2 regions of the Klebsiella scottii genome follow, and region 2 is predicted to be linked to the other one. Evidence: riboswitches for the same ligand, from Rfam matches in the RefSeq annotation. Region 2 holds a riboswitch; the other holds the start of a gene.
What was found. A riboswitch is a leader RNA that binds a small molecule or an ion and turns the genes downstream of it on or off. The one in region 2 is predicted to bind fluoride.
Positions count from the first base shown of each region.

Region 1 (3,208 bases), 720 kb from region 2:
CCTCAAATTTCCCGGTTTTCAGGGCGATCGCCAGATTTCTCGCCGGCTCTCCCGATTGCTGTTCGCCTTCGCTATAAAATATGCTGAAGTTACTGCCAATAATCTCTTTGCTGGAGTAGCCCTTAGCCCGGCGCGCGCCTTCATTCCAGCTGGCGATCGTGCCATCCAGATCCAGCATATAGATAGCATAATCTTTCACATTTTCAACGAAATGACGATATGAAATATCAGTTAACATTATGTTATCCATATAAACCAACCCAGAGGCGTAGCAGTATGCATGACAGAATCACAGGAGAAAAACGTGCAAATATGTTAATCACAATGTAACCCATCGCTACAGCTCTTTCCACAAGCATCTCTGACCAGTGGTTTCGCCGCCTCGGGCGCGGATGCAGAGGATGCTTTACTGGCCTATCCTGGCATTAAGAATCCTAAGCGCGCCATCCACAAATCCCTCTCCACCGGGGTATTTGCTAATCCAGCTGGGCAAAGCAGGCATTTCCTGTAACACTTTATTGACGGTGCTCATTCCTAAGCTTTTACGATAATACCGAAACATAGGCGCGTCATTGAGCGAATCGCCGCTGTAGTAGACAGAGGCTTGCTCATCTTGTTCTCGCAGAGCATAAAATTGCTGCAGAACTTTTCGGCTCATAGCCAGCTTGTCATACTGCCCCAGCCAGCCTAGCAGCCATAAATTATTAATGGTGTAACAGCAACCTTGTTGACGTAATTCGTCAACAAGCTGTTGTGTTTGTACAGGGGAATCAGGGAGCCTGAACGCAATACTGGTAAGGCGAAACTCCTGATCGTCAGATACCCGTGTCCATGGAAGCTTAAGCTGAATTATTTCCTGAATATCAGTGAGCCGTTGTTTATTGTTTAAAAACGCGGCCTCATGCCAGTAGTATCTCTGCACGCTATGACCGTCGGCGTTACGGGTGAGGAATAGCCCTCCATTTTCGGCAATAACGCCATCTACCGGCCACATTCTGGCCATTTGATCCGCCCATCCGGCGGAGGCTGCAGTCACAGGAATGACTTTAATTCCAGCATCCTGTAGCAGCTCAAGGCTTTCATAAGTCCGCGCCTGTAACCTTCCCCGATAGGTTAGCGTTTCATCCATATCGGTTAAAACAAAACGTATATCTCGTAGCTCTTCATTCTTTACGTCATCAATTAGTAGCATAAATCCTCCTTTTTTTGATACTAATATAGTTTGAGGGATAAGATTAATACCTGGTTCGCATTTGATATTCCTTACCGGCTCCGATGCCGGGCGTTCGCTATCGCTAATATCCGCGAAATTTATCACTAGCGCGTAGGGTATGTATTAAATTTATATACCCTCGACAGCAACACCCTGATGAGAGAATAATTCAGATAATAGCAAAATAAGCATCAGATTAATATTTAACCACAAATGGATATTAACCGTACAAATAATCACGTAACGATGTAGGGCGTCGATTTGAATATGGTCCCCTCGCATCCAGGCCCCTGCGAAGGCCACTTTTATTAAATGTCACCGGATGCGAATAAACTCAACCATCGGTAAAAATCCCGATCGCTCCGCCGCCATAGCGGAAGAAAAACCGCCCCCTCGGCATCAATAAATATTGATTTAGCGAAAAGCGTCATATAAGCTCAAATGACAAGGTGATGGTGTTCCACCTTTCCCAACCGCCGGTTCTGTTGAACCGGATGATGACGCCTGATATACAACTGTTGCTGTTTCCTTTTAGGCATGTATGTCAGGTGTTGCTATGCAAAACATAATTGATTTTTCTGCACTTCCCACGGCTTTCTCATCTGAAAGCGGCGCTCCCGTTCGCGTTTTTGTCCATGACAATCCTGACGGCAACACGCCCTGCCGCGCGCCGGTTATTACCGGCTGGCTCGGCCATACCATCAGGCCCGTAAGGCCCTCTCATCTCGGGGAAATGCCCTCGAAAACCCAGTACATTCGGCCAAAATCCGACGTGACTCAGCCAGCTCAGCTGCAGGAAAAAGACGATCTTCCTTCGCTAACGCTTCGTTTCGCTTCGACTAAGGGGTGAGCTATGCACATCTACCGGCACGCATTGTTACTTGTTCAGAATGAAACCGACGGGCTGCTGCTGCTCCGACATGCTGAACGCCTGGCAAAAGAGACGGCAATCCGCATCACGGTTGGCCATCTCAGCGCTGATTATCGGGAAATGGAGTACACCAGTGATTCACTCATCAAGGACCGCCAGTCGCGGGAAATTATCGATGCAAAGGAGATGCTGAGCCGCCTGGTGGAATCCTGCAGTATTGATATCAAAGTCAAATCCCTCGTCAGTATTCATCGCTTCAGAGACGTTGAAGACGTGGTGCAGCATGAGGATATCGATCTGGTCATGCTGGGGCATAAAAACCGCCTGTTCGGGGTGTATTCCTCGTTCTCGTGCGAATTTATCAACCACCTCTGCGTTGATGTACTGATTAAACATATACCTGCTCCTTAAAATAAGGTCATTGTATGAGCTATGAAATCGAAGGTGTAATCGCCAGAGAAATTCTGGACTCCCGGGGTAATCCAACCGTAGAAGTGGAGGTGACCTCTGCTGATGGCCGCGTTGCGCGGGCGTCAGTGCCTTCCGGCGCCAGCACGGGTTCCCGTGAGGCTATTGAGCGTCGCGACGGCGACGGGCGACGTTTTGGCGGCAAGGGAGTGCTGGATGCCGTGCACAGCATCAATACGGAAATTCACGATGCTCTGCGGGGCTACGACGTCCGCCGGCAGAAAGATATCGATAGCCGTCTGATTGCCCTGGACGGGACGGAAAATAAGGGCCGGATAGGCGCCAACGCCATTCTCGGCGTCTCGCTGGCGGTGGCTCGTCTGGCCGCACGGCTATCCGGTATCCCGCTGTACCGCTATCTGGGCGGCATCGGCGCTAATCTGCTGCCGGTCCCCTGCATGAATATTATTAACGGCGGGGTTCATGCCCGCTGGCAAGGCGCCGATTTTCAGGAGTTTATGATTGCGCCCTGGGGGGCCTCCTCCGTACGTGAGGCTATTCGCTGGGGTAGCGAGGTGTATCAGAATCTGCGTCAGGTTTTACTTGAAAAAGGCCTCTCCACCGGCGTGGGTGACGAGGGGGGATTTGCCCCGGTGGTCTCCTCCAACCGGCAGCCGCTGGAGCTGATTGTCGAAGCCATTAAGAAGGCCGGCTAC
Region 1 is NZ_JARXNI010000020.1:2,327,704-2,330,911, forward strand. Features, by position in the region: gene QFI97_RS18630 (sensor domain-containing protein) at 1-250, opposite strand, end outside; gene QFI97_RS18635 (HAD family hydrolase) at 407-1,192, opposite strand; fluoride riboswitch at 1,653-1,727, shown strand; gene QFI97_RS18640 (hypothetical protein) at 1,770-2,063, shown strand; gene QFI97_RS18645 (adenine nucleotide alpha hydrolase family protein) at 2,067-2,495, shown strand; gene eno (phosphopyruvate hydratase) at 2,510-3,208, shown strand, end outside.
Region 1: it holds a riboswitch for fluoride, as region 2 does, so the genes downstream of both, QFI97_RS18640 (hypothetical protein) here and QFI97_RS15275 (DHHA2 domain-containing protein) in region 2, are expected to answer to the same signal.

Region 2 (3,208 bases):
CGCGCAAACCTGCCGCTCTTATTCGGCGCAGGTTTACGGCCCGTCAGACGATTCTACCCTATAATTCACGGGCGCACGGCCCACAATATTAACCGCTCGGGGGCGGTTTTCCCGACAAGCAATATTACAGCGCCAGCATCATTTCATGCCACGCCATGCCGCCATGATCGGATGCCGACGGCTTGATATATTGAAAACCAAAGTGCGCGTAGAGATCGACGTGGCGATCCTTGCACATCAGATGAACGGTCTTCTTATTCATCGACCTCATCTGCGATAAAAATTCGCGCATCAGCAGAGATGAATAGCCCTTACCCTGGAAATCGGGGTGCACCACCACCGACATAATCACCACGTTGGGCGCGGCGGCATCGTGCCCGACCAGCTCCTTAAACTCTTCATCGGACATCACCACCTCCCAGGCGCAGCCTGCGTTGATGAAACCGACGATTTCACCCGCGATTTCCATACACAGGAAGCCTTGCGGATATCTGGCGATACGGGTCGTGATTTTTTCTAACGTCGCGGCTTCATCGCCTTCATAAGAGGTGATTTCAATCGCGTAGCAGCGATTGGCATCGGCGAGCGTAGCCTGGCGCAATACGGGGGTGGTCATTAGCTGAACCTCTTTATACTCATGTGGTTGCGAGCATAATACACTTCAGGCGGCAGCTTTGCGCTGCATTCTCTACGCCGCTGCGTCAGGCGGGCTTACTGCTCGGCCAGGTGGCGGTCAATAATTTGCTGGACCGAGCCGTCCTGCTGCCATTGCGTCAGCAGAGCAACCAGCCGTTGATAGGACCCGTCCCTGCTTCGAGGAACGCAAATCGCCTGATTTATCTGACCGAAATTATCGGCCAGTACGCGCAAGCCGGCGTGCCCGGCGGCGGCACGTTCGAGGGGCTGGCGGATGCCCGCAGCCATATCCCCCTCGCCGTTGATAAACGCATCGATGGCCGCCTGCGATGAGCTCAGACGGTTGAGTGTGGCAAAGCGGAGCTGACGCGTCAGGTGCAGGTCGTACGCCGCGCCCTTGCCGACGTTAATCACCACTCCCTCTTTATCCATCTCCGCGACGCTCTGCCAGCGGCTCCGCGCCTTGACCAGCACGGTACCCTGAATGGTGATGTAGGGCTGGGTGAAGCGCAGGGTTTCCTCGCGCTGAGGATCTATCGCCAGAAAGGCAATATCCCAGACGTCATTTTGCGCATCGTCCACCACCTTAACCGCCGCCGGATAGGTAACAAACTGCGGCGTAGCCCCCAGCTCTGCCGCAATACGCCCGGCAATCTCCGGCGTAATCCCGCCCGGCTGCCCGTCCGCCAGCGTCTTTGCCAGAACAGCGTTGCCGAGGTTAATCGCAAAACGTATTGGTTTAGCGGCGCTCATGCGGTGTCTCCCTGAAGCGATAATATTGAGGTGCTGAATTTCACCGACCTGCCGGCTACCGGGTATTAAGCGCCTGAATCAGGCTAAATGCGGTTAGCGTCCCCAAAATATAGCCTCATTTAAGCTCGTCGGGCAGAGCCGCCGCCGCGCTATTTCGCTGAGAAATCGCGGATCGGTGTGCTGGATCGATTCTGATTCATCACCACTGGTTATTGATTTCTCTTTGCGCCTTGGATAAGGTTTGGCGACAAGGTGATGGTGTTCCACCTTTCCCAACCGCCGGCTCTGTCGAACCGGATGATGACGCCTGATGTACAATTATTGCTGTTCCCCTACGGGCATGTATGTCAGGAGTTGCTATGCACAATCAACGCGCTTTATCTCTGCCTCTTACCTCAGCGCAAGAGTCCATTATCCACGTCTTTGGCCATCGGAACCCTGACAGCGACACGATCTGCAGCGCGCTGGTTGTGGCCGACTGGCTCAACTATACCGCCAGGCCGGCGCGCCCTTTCCGTCTGGGGGAGTTAACCCCGGAAACGCGGTATATTCTGCAGGTTGCGGGGGTCACACAGCCGGATTTACTCGCCGACGATCTGACGAATAAAAAGGTCTGGCTGGTTGATTTCACCGACGTTGAACAAGGCCCGCTAACGCTCCCCGACAGCGATGTGATCGGCATTATTGACCACCATCGCGTGGGCACCATTGTGACCAAAAATCCGCCGGACGTTTGGATCCGCGCGGTAGGATGCTGCGCGACGGTTATTCTCACGATCCTGACGACGGAGAGCCCGATGCCGCTCAGCGCGGCCCAGGCGATCCTGCTGCTGGGAGCCATACTCAGCGATACGGTCGCCCTCAGCGGCCCCACCACTACGCCGCGGGACCGCGAGTCGGTGGCGATTTTGCGCGATATTGCCGGCGTTGATTACGACGCCTTCGTCGCCGGGCTGCTGGCGGCGAAAACCGCCCTGGCGGGCCAGTCCGCGGCGCAGCTGCTGCATCGCGATGCAAAAAATTACCAGATCCACGGCGTCTCTCTCCTGTTAGCGCAAATTGAGGTTCGCGATATGTCGGATATCAACCCGCATTTGCCCGGACTGAAACAGGAGATGGAGCGAGCCAGGCGTGAAATGGGACTGGAGATGGTTGTTCTGATGCTAACCGACATTACCCATCGCCATTCCATCCTCTATTTTTCGCCCAACGACCTTATCCGCAGCCATCAGGTTTCTCTCCCGGGCATGACCAGCAGAAAAAAGGAGATCCTCCCGTGGCTGACCGAGCGCCTGGCCGCAGCGGATGAGCGATCGTGATATTTAACGGACGCCGCCCCGCTCACGGGACGGCGTGGGATTACACCTCGCGGCGGGAGACGTAATCTCGCGGGGCTTCGCCGGTGTAGATCTGCCGCGGGCGGTAAATACTCAGCGGCTCTTCATGCATCTCATTCCAGTGGGCCACCCAGCCCAGCGTGCGGCCGACGGCGGTTACCACCACAAACATTGACGAAGGCAGCTTCATCGCCTTGAGGATCGCTGCCGTATAAAAATCGACGCTGGGCGACAGGCCGTTTTCAATAAAGTAGGGATCGGTCAGCGCCACCTCTTCAAGGGCCATCGCCACCTGCAGCAGCTGGTCTGACATTCCCAGCTCCGCAAGCACCCGGTGACAGGTTTCGCGGAGAATAGCGGCGCGCGGGTCCAGGTGGCGGTAACGCGAGTTACCAAAGCCCAGGCGGCGGAACGCCTGCGGATCGCGCTTCGCCTTACTCAGAAAAACGGGCACCTGATCCACGGTTTCAATCTCTTCCAGC
Region 2 is NZ_JARXNI010000020.1:1,612,054-1,615,261, forward strand. Features, by position in the region: gene QFI97_RS15265 (GNAT family N-acetyltransferase) at 125-616, opposite strand; gene QFI97_RS15270 (transporter substrate-binding domain-containing protein) at 712-1,389, opposite strand; fluoride riboswitch at 1,632-1,706, shown strand; gene QFI97_RS15275 (DHHA2 domain-containing protein) at 1,749-2,708, shown strand; gene QFI97_RS15280 (citrate synthase) at 2,749-3,208, opposite strand, start outside.